2 regions of the Companilactobacillus paralimentarius genome follow, and region 1 is predicted to be linked to the other one. Evidence: a T-box and tRNA genes for the amino acid it is inferred to sense, from the RefSeq annotation. Region 1 holds a T-box; the other holds one or more tRNA genes.
The links. The T-box of region 1 lies ahead of asnS (asparagine--tRNA ligase). A T-box ahead of a tRNA ligase gene usually reads a tRNA of that ligase, here a tRNA-Asn.
Positions count from the first base shown of each region.

Region 1 (5,815 bases):
CGTATCTGTTCACCATCCTTGTTTGTGTAATCGCGTAGAATTTGACGAGCAAAGCAAACGTCCAATGGCGTTTTTATATAGATAACTTTGTCGATATAGGGTTTCAATGTGTCATGCTTATACCCAAAGGGAAAGTCGACTAGTATGAAATGATGTTTATTGTAAACTTTAAGGAAGTCATCCATTAGCATACTGATATCATACTGGTTAACAGCCTCCTGAATTGGGGTATCGATAGGTGGTGCGGAAGGTAAGGCATCTATACTGTAGTCGTCAAAAGAAATGAGGCTACAATCAGGTAACTTATGACTTAATTCTTGAATCAGAGTGGTTTTTCCACTGGCAGTGACACCACTTATGACGATGACATAACTTTTTAACATATTTTTCACTTCCTGAAAGTAATATAACTCTTCTATTGGAAAAATAAAAAGGCGTTCAAATATGAACACCTTTTTTGAAACTAATTTGTTTGGGTTTGGTTCAATTCTTGCTTAGGTTTATAAGTATCAGACAAAATCAAGGTATAAGAATTAACGCCGAAGAAGGCGACAATTACCATTAATCCTGTCATGAAGAAACCTAAAAACATGAAGCCTAATCCTAATGCAAGGCCGAAGAGGGCAAAACATAACATTAAGATTTTTGAAACGTTGACAAGACTACGTTCACTTTTAAAGACGTACTTATAAATTACATCGATTTTTCTTGATTTATAGACAACATTTTCAACTTGATGAAGCTCAAGGATTATTCCATATGGTTCAAAGCCATTTTTTATAATATCTTTATCAAAATCAGTCGGAACAACTTTTTTATATCTGCCACCAGTTATTTTTATTGTGGGATAAACTCCTTGAGACATAATCTTTTTTAGATGAGAATTTAGTGGATAGGAGCCGATCACAACAGTTTCAAAACCGGGAATACGGGCTAGGACATTAATTTTCTTATCAAGTACACTTAAGCTGACAATGGCTGAATCAAGATTAGCCAATTGATGAATCCGAAAAATGAATTTATTTTTTAGAATATTTTTATCTTTTTTACCTTCATATAGGTCTTCGGGATTGATAGTTCTTACGTAATTAATATAATTCTCAATAAAAGTTGTTGAATCTTCAGTTAAAGTTAAGTTCTTATCAAATAAAATAGTCATGTTTCCCCCAAAAATTGTAGCGACTAGTGACAGTATAACAAAAATGTATGCGCTTTTGTGGGAATTTATGAAAACGCTTTAATTTATTTGGTAATTTTTTTATTTAGCCAATTTATTAATAATCTGCTTACAATATTTTGTTGTTTTTGATTACTAATAGAAGCAGATTTATCGCCACTCTGTTTGCCATAGCTACCAAAGCCAGCATGATTTCCACCTTGAATTTGTTCATAAAGTGTATTACTTGGTAGTAGTTTTTTGGCTTTATTGTAGTTTTTCCATTTCAAAACGCCATCATTTGAAGCAGTAATTGATAAAACCGGAACCTTAGTTTTCCGTAAATCACCTTTTTTCTCAGGATAGCTGGCTAAGAAAAAGACGCCCTTTAAATTTTTAGGATTATTGTGAGCATAGCGACTAGCCATAGTTCCACCTAATGAGTGACCTCCAATAACATATCCATTATTTTTAGAAACTTGATTAGCTATGTTAGTTTTTAGAACAGCTAGGTCTAATGGAAATCTCACAATGTAAACTGAATATCCCGCTTGAGCAACTTTCTTAGCCCAAATGCTGTAACTCTTGGGTTCCACTAAAGCACCAGGATAGAAAATGACTTTAGGATTTTGGTCGTTTCCTGAAAATTTGGTTATATTGTCATCTGTAGTGCTAATTTTACTAGCTGATATTGCTGCAGTTGAAGGTTGGTATTCCTTATTTTTAACGACAATAATAGAAATCAATATGATTGCGATGATGGCAATAATGATACCAATTAGCCATTTAAAAAATTTTTTCATGATCTTCCTCCTCAATATCTATATTCTACTTTACAATTTAGTCAAAGTTATGCTACATTTAAGAAAATTAATATATCTAAAGATATTAAAAGAAGGAGTACTGTATACTTTATCCACAGGGAGTTAAGGTGAGTGAGAACTTAACGTGTCGGTATATAGGAAAAACATCTTTGTTATTCTAGCTGAAATCATAGGAGAGTAGGTTTAGACGTGACCCAGTACGTTATAATTGGAGAGTATTTAATGTACTTTTGAGGTGTTTTTTAAAAAACTTGGGTGGTACCGCGGAAAGATCTTTCGTCCCTTTTATTGGGGATGGAGGATCTTTTTTTCGTCTACAGTATTCCAGATGTGAAAAGGAGAAATCAATGCAAAACGTTTTAGTTAAAGATTTATATAAAAAAGAATTTGCTGACGGTGATCAAGTCACGCTTAATGGCTGGATTCGTACAATCAGAGGTTCAAAACGAGTAGGTTTTATTGAGTTAAATGATGGTTCATTCTTTAAGAATGTTCAAGTTGTTATTACTAGTGATATGGATAACTATGCTGATGTTGTTAAGTTCCCAATCAGCACAACAATTAAAGTTGTCGGTGAAGTTGCCCTTACTCCTAAGGCACAACAACCATTTGAAATTCATGCTACCGAAGTAGTTGAAGAAGGTGCTTCAGATTCAGATTATCCATTACAAAAGAAAGCTCACTCATATGAATTCATGAGAACTGTAGCTCATTTGCGTCCTAGAACAAATACCTTCTATTCAGTATTTAGAATCCGTTCACTAGCTGCTTTTGCTATTCATGAATATCTACAACACAATGGTTTCGTTTATGTTCACACACCAATTATCACTAGTTCCGATGCTGAAGGTGCCGGTGAAATGTTCCAAGTAACAACATTGGATATGAACAACGTACCAAAGACTGACGATGGCAAAGTCGATTATAATGAAGACTTCTTTAAGAAAGAAACTAACCTAACTGTTAGTGGACAACTAGAAGTTGAACCATTTGCCTTGGCCTTCAGAAATGTTTACACATTTGGACCAACTTTTAGAGCTGAAAACTCACATACTGGACGTCACGCTTCTGAATTCTGGATGATCGAACCAGAAATGGCATTTGCTGACCTTAAAGATGAGATGGACTGTTCAGAAGAGTTACTTAAATATGTTATCAACTATGTAATGGACAATGCTAAAGAAGAACTAGATTTCTTGAACGAAAACGTTGATAATACATTGATCGATCGTTTGAAAGCCACAGCTGGCGAAGAATTTGCTCATGTTACTTATACTGATGCAATCGATATTCTTGAAAAAGCTACTGATGTTGAATTTGAAGTTAAACCTTACTGGGGACTTGACCTCGAATCAGAACATGAACGTTACTTGTCAGAAAAAGTTTACAAGAAGCCTGTCTTTATTACTGACTATCCTAAGGAATTCAAAGCTTTCTACATGCGTGCTAATGATGACGGTAAGACTGTTGCTGCAGCTGACTTGTTAGTTCCTGAAATTGGTGAATTAATTGGTGGTTCACAACGTGAAGAACGTCTTGATAAGCTAGAAAGTAGAATGGCTGAACTTGATATGAACGAAGAAGACTACAAGTGGTACTTAGAATTACGTAAGTACGGTGGTACAGTTCACTCAGGCTTCGGTATTGGTTTTGAAAGATTAGTTATGTACATCACAGGTATGGAAAATATCCGTGACGTCATTGCTTACCCAAGAACACCAGGTAATGCTGAATTCTAGGACAGAGAGCGGAGCAAGCCTGCTTAGATTCTGAGCATTTGTAGCTCGTTTCTACTATAAAGTATAGAATTATGGTTATAAAAAAATAAATGAAGAAGACCAGGGCTATAATCAAAATGATTATGGCTCTGGTCTTTTTTGGGCTGTTCGTCAAATCAAGTTGATGGCGGTTCAAGTTAACAGTTAGACCATAAATGGTCTAGCTGTTTTTTTATTTGGCTGATGAGCTTGCTCGAAGCCAAAACATTTGAATATTTATACGTTCAGTAAAGTTGTTCCAACTACGATATCCATAGGCACTACTTTTTATCTTTTTTATTCTTCCAATGATTCCCTCTAAAAATCCGTTGGAATATTTAAGCTTCAGTGCATTTAATACTTGTTTACGATATTTTCTTAATGATGTCATTGTTTGATCCATAGCGGTATTGAGTGGATGATAATTGAGTAGTATCTGATTCATTGTATCAGTATCGCCTGTTCTAATAGCCTTTAAAATATCTTGATATACTTCGTAGGACTTGGCGAAACCTTCGTCCAAATCTAAACACTTTGTGATTAAATTTAGATCCGTTTCATAATAACCAACACTGTACTGATACTTAGGGTTTATCTTTTCGATGGAATCGAATGATTCCAAGAATTTTTTCCAATCTCTCTTCATGAACAAGTATTCTTTACTTCTTTTAGGCATTCGTTTCATTACCTGTATTCTAGTTGAATTGAGAGAACGATTCATCATCTGAACGATATGAAATCTATCAACAACGACTTTGGCCTTTGGAAACAACTTTGGTACTAAATTAATGTATCCGGCATTTAAATCCAAAGAAATAGTTTTTACCTGTCTTCTGACTTTCAAAGGAAATCGACTGAAGTATTTACTGATTTGATATGAAGTTCTTCTGGGCAAGATATCACCCGTACGATGATTATCGCTATCTAACCAAATAAAGCTCATCTTGTCAGTAGACATAAATTCATCAAATGCCAAGTGCTTAGGAAGATGTTCAGGAAGTGATTTCTTGTGCATCTTGGCTTCTTCATCGATGATACGTTGAACGGTCTTATCGGAGACGTTAAAACGTCTGCCGATATCCTTCAATGATGTATTAAAAGCAGTTTCTGATAAGATCATTTGTCTAACAGGTTGTGCGATTTGACAATATTCCCAAACATAACTAGTTTTGGCTACAAAGATAGAGTTACAAGATTTACATTTATACTTTTGACGTTTCAGACTTATATACGTTGGACGTAATGATAATGATGGAGCGACTATCATATTTTTATTAAATCCATTCTTAACTAAGTGGCCTGCAAGGCCACAGTTAAGACAACGGTCAATCTGTTTAGTTAGCATTGCAAAATAGACTAAGGACTTGATGCCATTAACTAACATAAATTTTGAGTCTTCAGTAAAGATAATATTTTCATCTTTCATTTCAAGAGCGTTTCGTATAGACTTATTACTTAGGGACATCATTCAAATTCCTTTCATTGTGAAGCTGTAGAGGGTAGAACATCTAAAGGTATGGATGGTGTCTTTTTGATGTTCTAAAATAGTTTTATTAATAAATGGTATACAAAAATAGAGTTGATGGCAAAATGCCTATCAACTCTATTTATCGTACAGCCCTTTTTTGTGCTTAAAAAAATAACATTTTTTGACTAGAAGACTTAATTAAATAAATGTATTTAGTTTTACATAAGAATATCATTGTAGATAGTTTCTAAAAAGCATTTTATAAATATATGAAAAAGTTTGACTGTAACGTTGGCGTATAGTTTATTTTATGGAAAGTGAACAAATAAATATTATTATGGCGAATTTTATAATCAAGTTAGCCACTTTAGAAAAATGACAAAATAAAAACACCAAGACGTAAAAATCAGGTATCATTGGAGTTCTCACACAAACAATGAAAGAGGTTTTTCGTCTTGGTGCTAGAACAGAATATCATAAATCGTCCTAAAGGACATCATTTAACTGAAATTGAACGTGGAAAGATTGCTTCCTTTCATTCAATTGGCTACTCGAATCGCCAGATAGCTAAAGCTATCGGCGTTTCACCTCAGACTATTAATAATGAAAT
Region 1 covers NZ_OY724131.1:1,738,470-1,744,284, reverse strand. Annotated here, with positions in the region: gene ACI6PB_RS08475 (AAA family ATPase) at 1-383, opposite strand, end outside; gene ACI6PB_RS08470 (hypothetical protein) at 464-1,159, opposite strand; gene ACI6PB_RS08465 (alpha/beta hydrolase) at 1,243-1,959, opposite strand; T-box leader at 2,035-2,267, shown strand; gene asnS (asparagine--tRNA ligase) at 2,328-3,719, shown strand; gene ACI6PB_RS08455 (ISL3 family transposase) at 3,931-5,163, opposite strand; gene ACI6PB_RS08450 (IS30 family transposase) at 5,661-5,815, shown strand, end outside.

Region 2 (5,815 bases), 890 kb from region 1:
AATTAGCTCAAACCAGTTTTAGTGATAATGATCATTTAATGGCTGCCTTTAAAGCTCACGGTGAATTTTTAAATGCAATTTTACTGACACAGGTCCTCAATGCTCAAAATATTAAGGCGGTCTTCATTGATCCTAAAGATGCTGGCATTAGAGTTCAAGGTCAACCTAATGACGCTGATATTTCAGCTGAAACTTATAGCAATCTGGACCAATTTAAGTTACCAAAGGACTCCCGAGTTGTCTTTCCAGGTTTCTTCGGTTATAGCGCTGACGGCTCAATCTATACCTTTTCTCGTGGAGGATCAGATATCACTGGAGCTATTCTTAGCCGTGGTTTAAATGCTGATCTTTATGAAAATTTTACTGATGTTGATGCAATTTATGTCGCTAACAATCATATTGTTGATCATCCACAAGCAATAAAAAAAATGTCCTATCGGGAAATGAGAGAACTATCTTATGCTGGCTTTTCCGTTTTCCAAGATGAAGCCATTATTCCCGCAGTTAAAGGACAAGTTCCCGTAAATATTAAGAATACTAATAACCCCCAAGCAGATGGAACTATGATTGTCCCTGAACAATTTATCTTTGATCCTTCTAATCAAATCACTGGTATTGCATGTTCAAAAAGATTCTCAGCACTTTATCTACACCGTTATCTTCTCAATAAAGAAGTCGGTTTTACTTTGAAGTTATTAAAAATTTTTTATAAATATAATATTTCTTATGAGCATATGCCTTCTGGTATTGACGATTTAACTGTTATCTTTGATCGTAGCAAGTTAGATAAGGATACCATCCAAAAGCTTTGTCACGACGTTAAAGAGACCCTCCAACCAGATTATTTAGAATGGATTGATGACTATGCCATTATCATGGTAGTTGGTGAAGGAATAGCTCATAACATTGGAACTATCGGTAAAGTCATTGATTCGTTAACCCAAAATAATATTGCTATTCATATGATTAACCAAGGTGCTTCCCGAATATCCATCATGATTGGAACTCGTGCTTCTGATGCTGATAATGCAGTACAACAAATTTATAAAACTTTTTTCGATTAAGCGAGGTTTAAAAATATGGTTAAATTATTAAAAGTCCATGGTTCAGAAAATCAATTCTTCATTTTGGATCAAACTATTCTGGACAATAAATTAAGTGATAGTGAATTAAAGAATTTAGCAATTAATTTTTGTAAAAATATTTTAAACGGTGCCGATGGACTTTTAGTTATTGATACTAGTGATGACTGTCTTGGAAAAATGCGTGTTATCAACGCCGATGGCAGTGAAGCCAAAATGTGTGGTAACGGATTGAGAACTGTTAGTCGTTACTTATCGGAAAAATACCAATTAAACGAATTCCATGTAGAAACTTTAGAGTCTAATTTATCTGTCAAGAAAGCTCCTGATTTTTATCCCGGAGTTCCTGCCTTTAGTGTTGAAATATCACCTATTTCCTTTAAAAAAACGGACTTGCCATTTTCATATAAAGATTTAAATGAAATGATAAATGAGGAAATTCCAGAATTTGTTCCCGGAGAAAGGTTCTCAGCTATTGCCGTTCCTAATCCCCATCTCATTAGTTTTGTCTCCAATATTCAACACGATATATTAAACCATTTGGGACAAAAATTGAATTCTGCAAATAATTATTTTCCTGAAGGCGTCAATATCAGCTTTGCCAAAATACTAGATAAAAACAAACTATTTGTTCAAACATTTGAACGTGGCGTTGGTTTCACCAATGCTTGCGGAACCGGCATGTCAGCAACAAGTTTAGTTTTTGCGTTATTATACCCAGATCAATTTGATTCAAATAAAGATATTACTGTTTATAATCCTGGCGGCATGGTTAAAACTAATATTGAACTCAATCCAATAAAAGAACTAAGTAAGATCCATTTGATTGGAAATGCTACCTTTACACACAATATTGAAGTTTCTGAAGAAGCTTTACATCAAAATCAATTAGATGATTTAAGAATTGAGGAGACCGGTGAAGAAAAAGATTACCAAGCTTTTGTAAAGGCTGTACGATAAATAGAGTTGATAGGCATTTTGCCATCAACTCTATTTTTGTATACCATTTATTAATAAAACTATTTTAGAACATCAAAAAGACACCATCCATACCTTTAGATGTTCTACCCTCTACAGCTTCACAATGAAAGGAATTTGAATGATGTCCCTAAGTAATAAGTCTATACGAAACGCTCTTGAAATGAAAGATGAGAATATTATCTTTACTGAAGACTCAAAATTTATGTTAGTTAATGGCATCAAGTCCTTAGTCTATTTTGCAATGCTAACTAAACAGATTGACCGTTGTCTTAACTGTGGCCTTGCAGGCCACTTAGTTAAGAATGGATTTAATAAAAATATGATAGTCGCTCCATCATTATCATTACGTCCAACGTATATAAGTCTGAAACGTCAAAAGTATAAATGTAAATCTTGTAACTCTATCTTTGTAGCCAAAACTAGTTATGTTTGGGAATATTGTCAAATCGCACAACCTGTTAGACAAATGATCTTATCAGAAACTGCTTTTAATACATCATTGAAGGATATCGGCAGACGTTTTAACGTCTCCGATAAGACCGTTCAACGTATCATCGATGAAGAAGCCAAGATGCACAAGAAATCACTTCCTGAACATCTTCCTAAGCACTTGGCATTTGATGAATTTATGTCTACTGACAAGATGAGCTTTATTTGGTTAGATAGCGATAATCATCGTACGGGTGATATCTTGCCCAGAAGAACTTCATATCAAATCAGTAAATACTTCAGTCGATTTCCTTTGAAAGTCAGAAGACAGGTAAAAACTATTTCTTTGGATTTAAATGCCGGATACATTAATTTAGTACCAAAGTTGTTTCCAAAGGCCAAAGTCGTTGTTGATAGATTTCATATCGTTCAGATGATGAATCGTTCTCTCAATTCAACTAGAATACAGGTAATGAAACGAATGCCTAAAAGAAGTAAAGAATACTTGTTCATGAAGAGAGATTGGAAAAAATTCTTGGAATCATTCGATTCCATCGAAAAGATAAACCCTAAGTATCAGTACAGTGTTGGTTATTATGAAACGGATCTAAATTTAATCACAAAGTGTTTAGATTTGGACGAAGGTTTCGCCAAGTCCTACGAAGTATATCAAGATATTTTAAAGGCTATTAGAACAGGCGATACTGATACAATGAATCAGATACTACTCAATTATCATCCACTCAATACCGCTATGGATCAAACAATGACATCATTAAGAAAATATCGTAAACAAGTATTAAATGCACTGAAGCTTAAATATTCCAACGGATTTTTAGAGGGAATCATTGGAAGAATAAAAAAGATAAAAAGTAGTGCCTATGGATATCGTAGTTGGAACAACTTTACTGAACGTATAAATATTCAAATGTTTTGGCTTCGAGCAAGCTCATCAGCCAAATAAAAAAACAGCTAGACCATTTATGGTCTAACTGTTAACTTGAACCGCCATCAACTTGATTTGACGAACAGCCTTTGTAAAAAGCATAAATAGATAAAAAAAGAGACCTACGATGAAAATCATCATAAGTCTCTTTTTTGTTATGCGCCTAGTAGGAGTCGAACCTACAACCTTCTGATTCGTAGTCAGACACTCTATCCAATTGCGCTATAGGCGCATGTCATTAACTCAACGAAAATAATTATATCATACATATTATCAATTTGTATATGTTTTATGAAATAAAAATCATTAATAATAAACAAAAAATTCTGGCTTAATGTACTCTTCAAGTAGTCTTTATTCCGTGACTACAGCATGACAACATTGATTCACGGATTAGAATAAAAAAATAAAATAAAAAAGACTATCACATTATTGATATGATAGTCTTTTTACACTGTTTTATACAGTGACACTTGTTTGTACAAATAACCTAACGGAGAGTAAGGGATTTGAACCCTTGATACAGGTCAATACCCGTATACATGATTTCCAATCATGCTCCTTCAGCCACTCGGACAACTCTCCAAGGTAAAAAAAAACTCCGGATGTCAGACTCGAACTGACGACACCCTGATTAACAGTCAGATGCTCTACCAACTGAGCTAATCCGGAATAATAACAGCGTGGCAGCTACCTATCCTCGCGGGTAGTTTCCCACCAACTACTTTCGGCGTGGAGAAGCTTAACTTCTGTGTTCGGCATGGGAACAGGTGTATCCTTCTCGCTATCGCCACCACACTATTGTTGCTCGTACCTTCAAAACTAGATATTAAGATTATGAATTAAAGTTGAAACACTTCAAACTGCTGTAAACTCTTACTCGGTTAAGTCCTCGATCTATTAGTACTGCTCAGCTCCATGTATCGCTACACTTCCACCCGCAGCCTATCTACGTCATATTCTCTAACGGATCTTACTTCCATAAAGGAATGGGAAATCTCATCTCGAGGGGGGCTTCACACTTAGATGCTTTCAGCGTTTATCCCGTCCATACGTAGCTACCCAGCGATGCGCCTGGCGGCACAACTGGTACACCAGAGGTATGTCCATCCCGGTCCTCTCGTACTAAGGACAGCTCCTCTCAAATTTCCTACGCCCGCGACGGATAGGGACCGAACTGTCTCACGACGTTCTGAACCCAGCTCGCGTACCGCTTTAATGGGCGAACAGCCCAACCCTTGGGACCGACTACAGCCCCAGGATGCGATGAGCCGACATCGAGGTGCCAAACCTCCCCGTCGATGTGAACTCTTGGGGGAGATAAGCCTGTTATCCCCAGGGTAGCTTTTATCCGTTGAGCGATGGCCCTTCCATATGGTACCACCGGATCACTAAGTCCGACTTTCGTCCCTGCTCGACTTGTCAGTCTCGCAGTCAAGCTCGCTTATGCCTTTACATTCTACGAATGATTTCCAACCATTCTGAGCGAACCTTTGAGCGCCTCCGTTACATTTTAGGAGGCGACCGCCCCAGTCAAACTGCCCACCAGACACTGTCCCTCACCACGCTAAGTGATGTAGGTTAGAGTTTTCATATAACAAGGGTAGTATCCCACCAATGCCTCCCTCGAAACTAGCGTTCCGAGATCAACGGCTCCTACCTATCCTGTACATGTCACACAAAAACTCAATATCAAGCTACAGTAAAGCTCCATGGGGTCTTTCCGTCCTGTCGCGGGTAACCCGCATCTTCACGGGTATTATAATTTCACCGAGTCTCTCGTTGAGACAGTGCCCAAATCATTACGCCTTTCGTGCGGGTCGGAACTTACCCGACAAGGAATTTCGCTACCTTAGGACCGTTATAGTTACGGCCGCCGTTTACTGGGGCTTCAATTCTCAGCTTCGCAAAAGCTAACTGATCCTCTTAACCTTCCAGCACCGGGCAGGCGTCAGCCCATATACGTCATCTTACGATTTAGCATAGACCTGTGTTTTTGATAAACAGTTGTTTGGGCCTATTCACTGCGGCTGGCTGTTACACCAGCACCCCTTCTCCCGAAGTTACGGGGTCATTTTGCCGAGTTCCTTAACGAGAGTTCACTCGCTGACCTTAGGATACTCTCCTCGACTACCTGTGTCGGTTTGCGGTACGGGTAGTTTATTTCTAACTAGGAACTTTTCTTGGCAGTGTGAGTTATTGTGCTTCGTTACTAAAATTTCACTCCCCATCACAGCTTGTCCTTAGAGATATAAGCATTTGACTCATATCAAGACTTACTGCTTGGACACGCATATCCATCAGCGTGCACACATCATCCTCCTGCGTCCTTCCATCGTTCAAACAAAATAAACTAGTACAGGAATATCAACCTGTT
Region 2 covers NZ_OY724131.1:845,157-850,971, reverse strand. Annotated here, with positions in the region: gene ACI6PB_RS03960 (aspartate kinase) at 1-1,064, shown strand, start outside; gene dapF (diaminopimelate epimerase) at 1,080-2,042, shown strand; gene ACI6PB_RS03950 (ISL3 family transposase) at 2,224-3,456, shown strand; tRNA gene ACI6PB_RS03945 (tRNA-Arg) at 3,597-3,670, opposite strand; tRNA gene ACI6PB_RS03940 (tRNA-Ser) at 3,933-4,023, opposite strand; tRNA gene ACI6PB_RS03935 (tRNA-Asn) at 4,038-4,110, opposite strand; rRNA gene rrf (5S ribosomal RNA) at 4,120-4,236, opposite strand; rRNA gene ACI6PB_RS03925 (23S ribosomal RNA) at 4,319-5,815, opposite strand, start outside.
Region 2: it has a tRNA-Asn gene. The T-box ahead of asnS (asparagine--tRNA ligase) is inferred to sense a tRNA for this amino acid. The anticodon was not compared.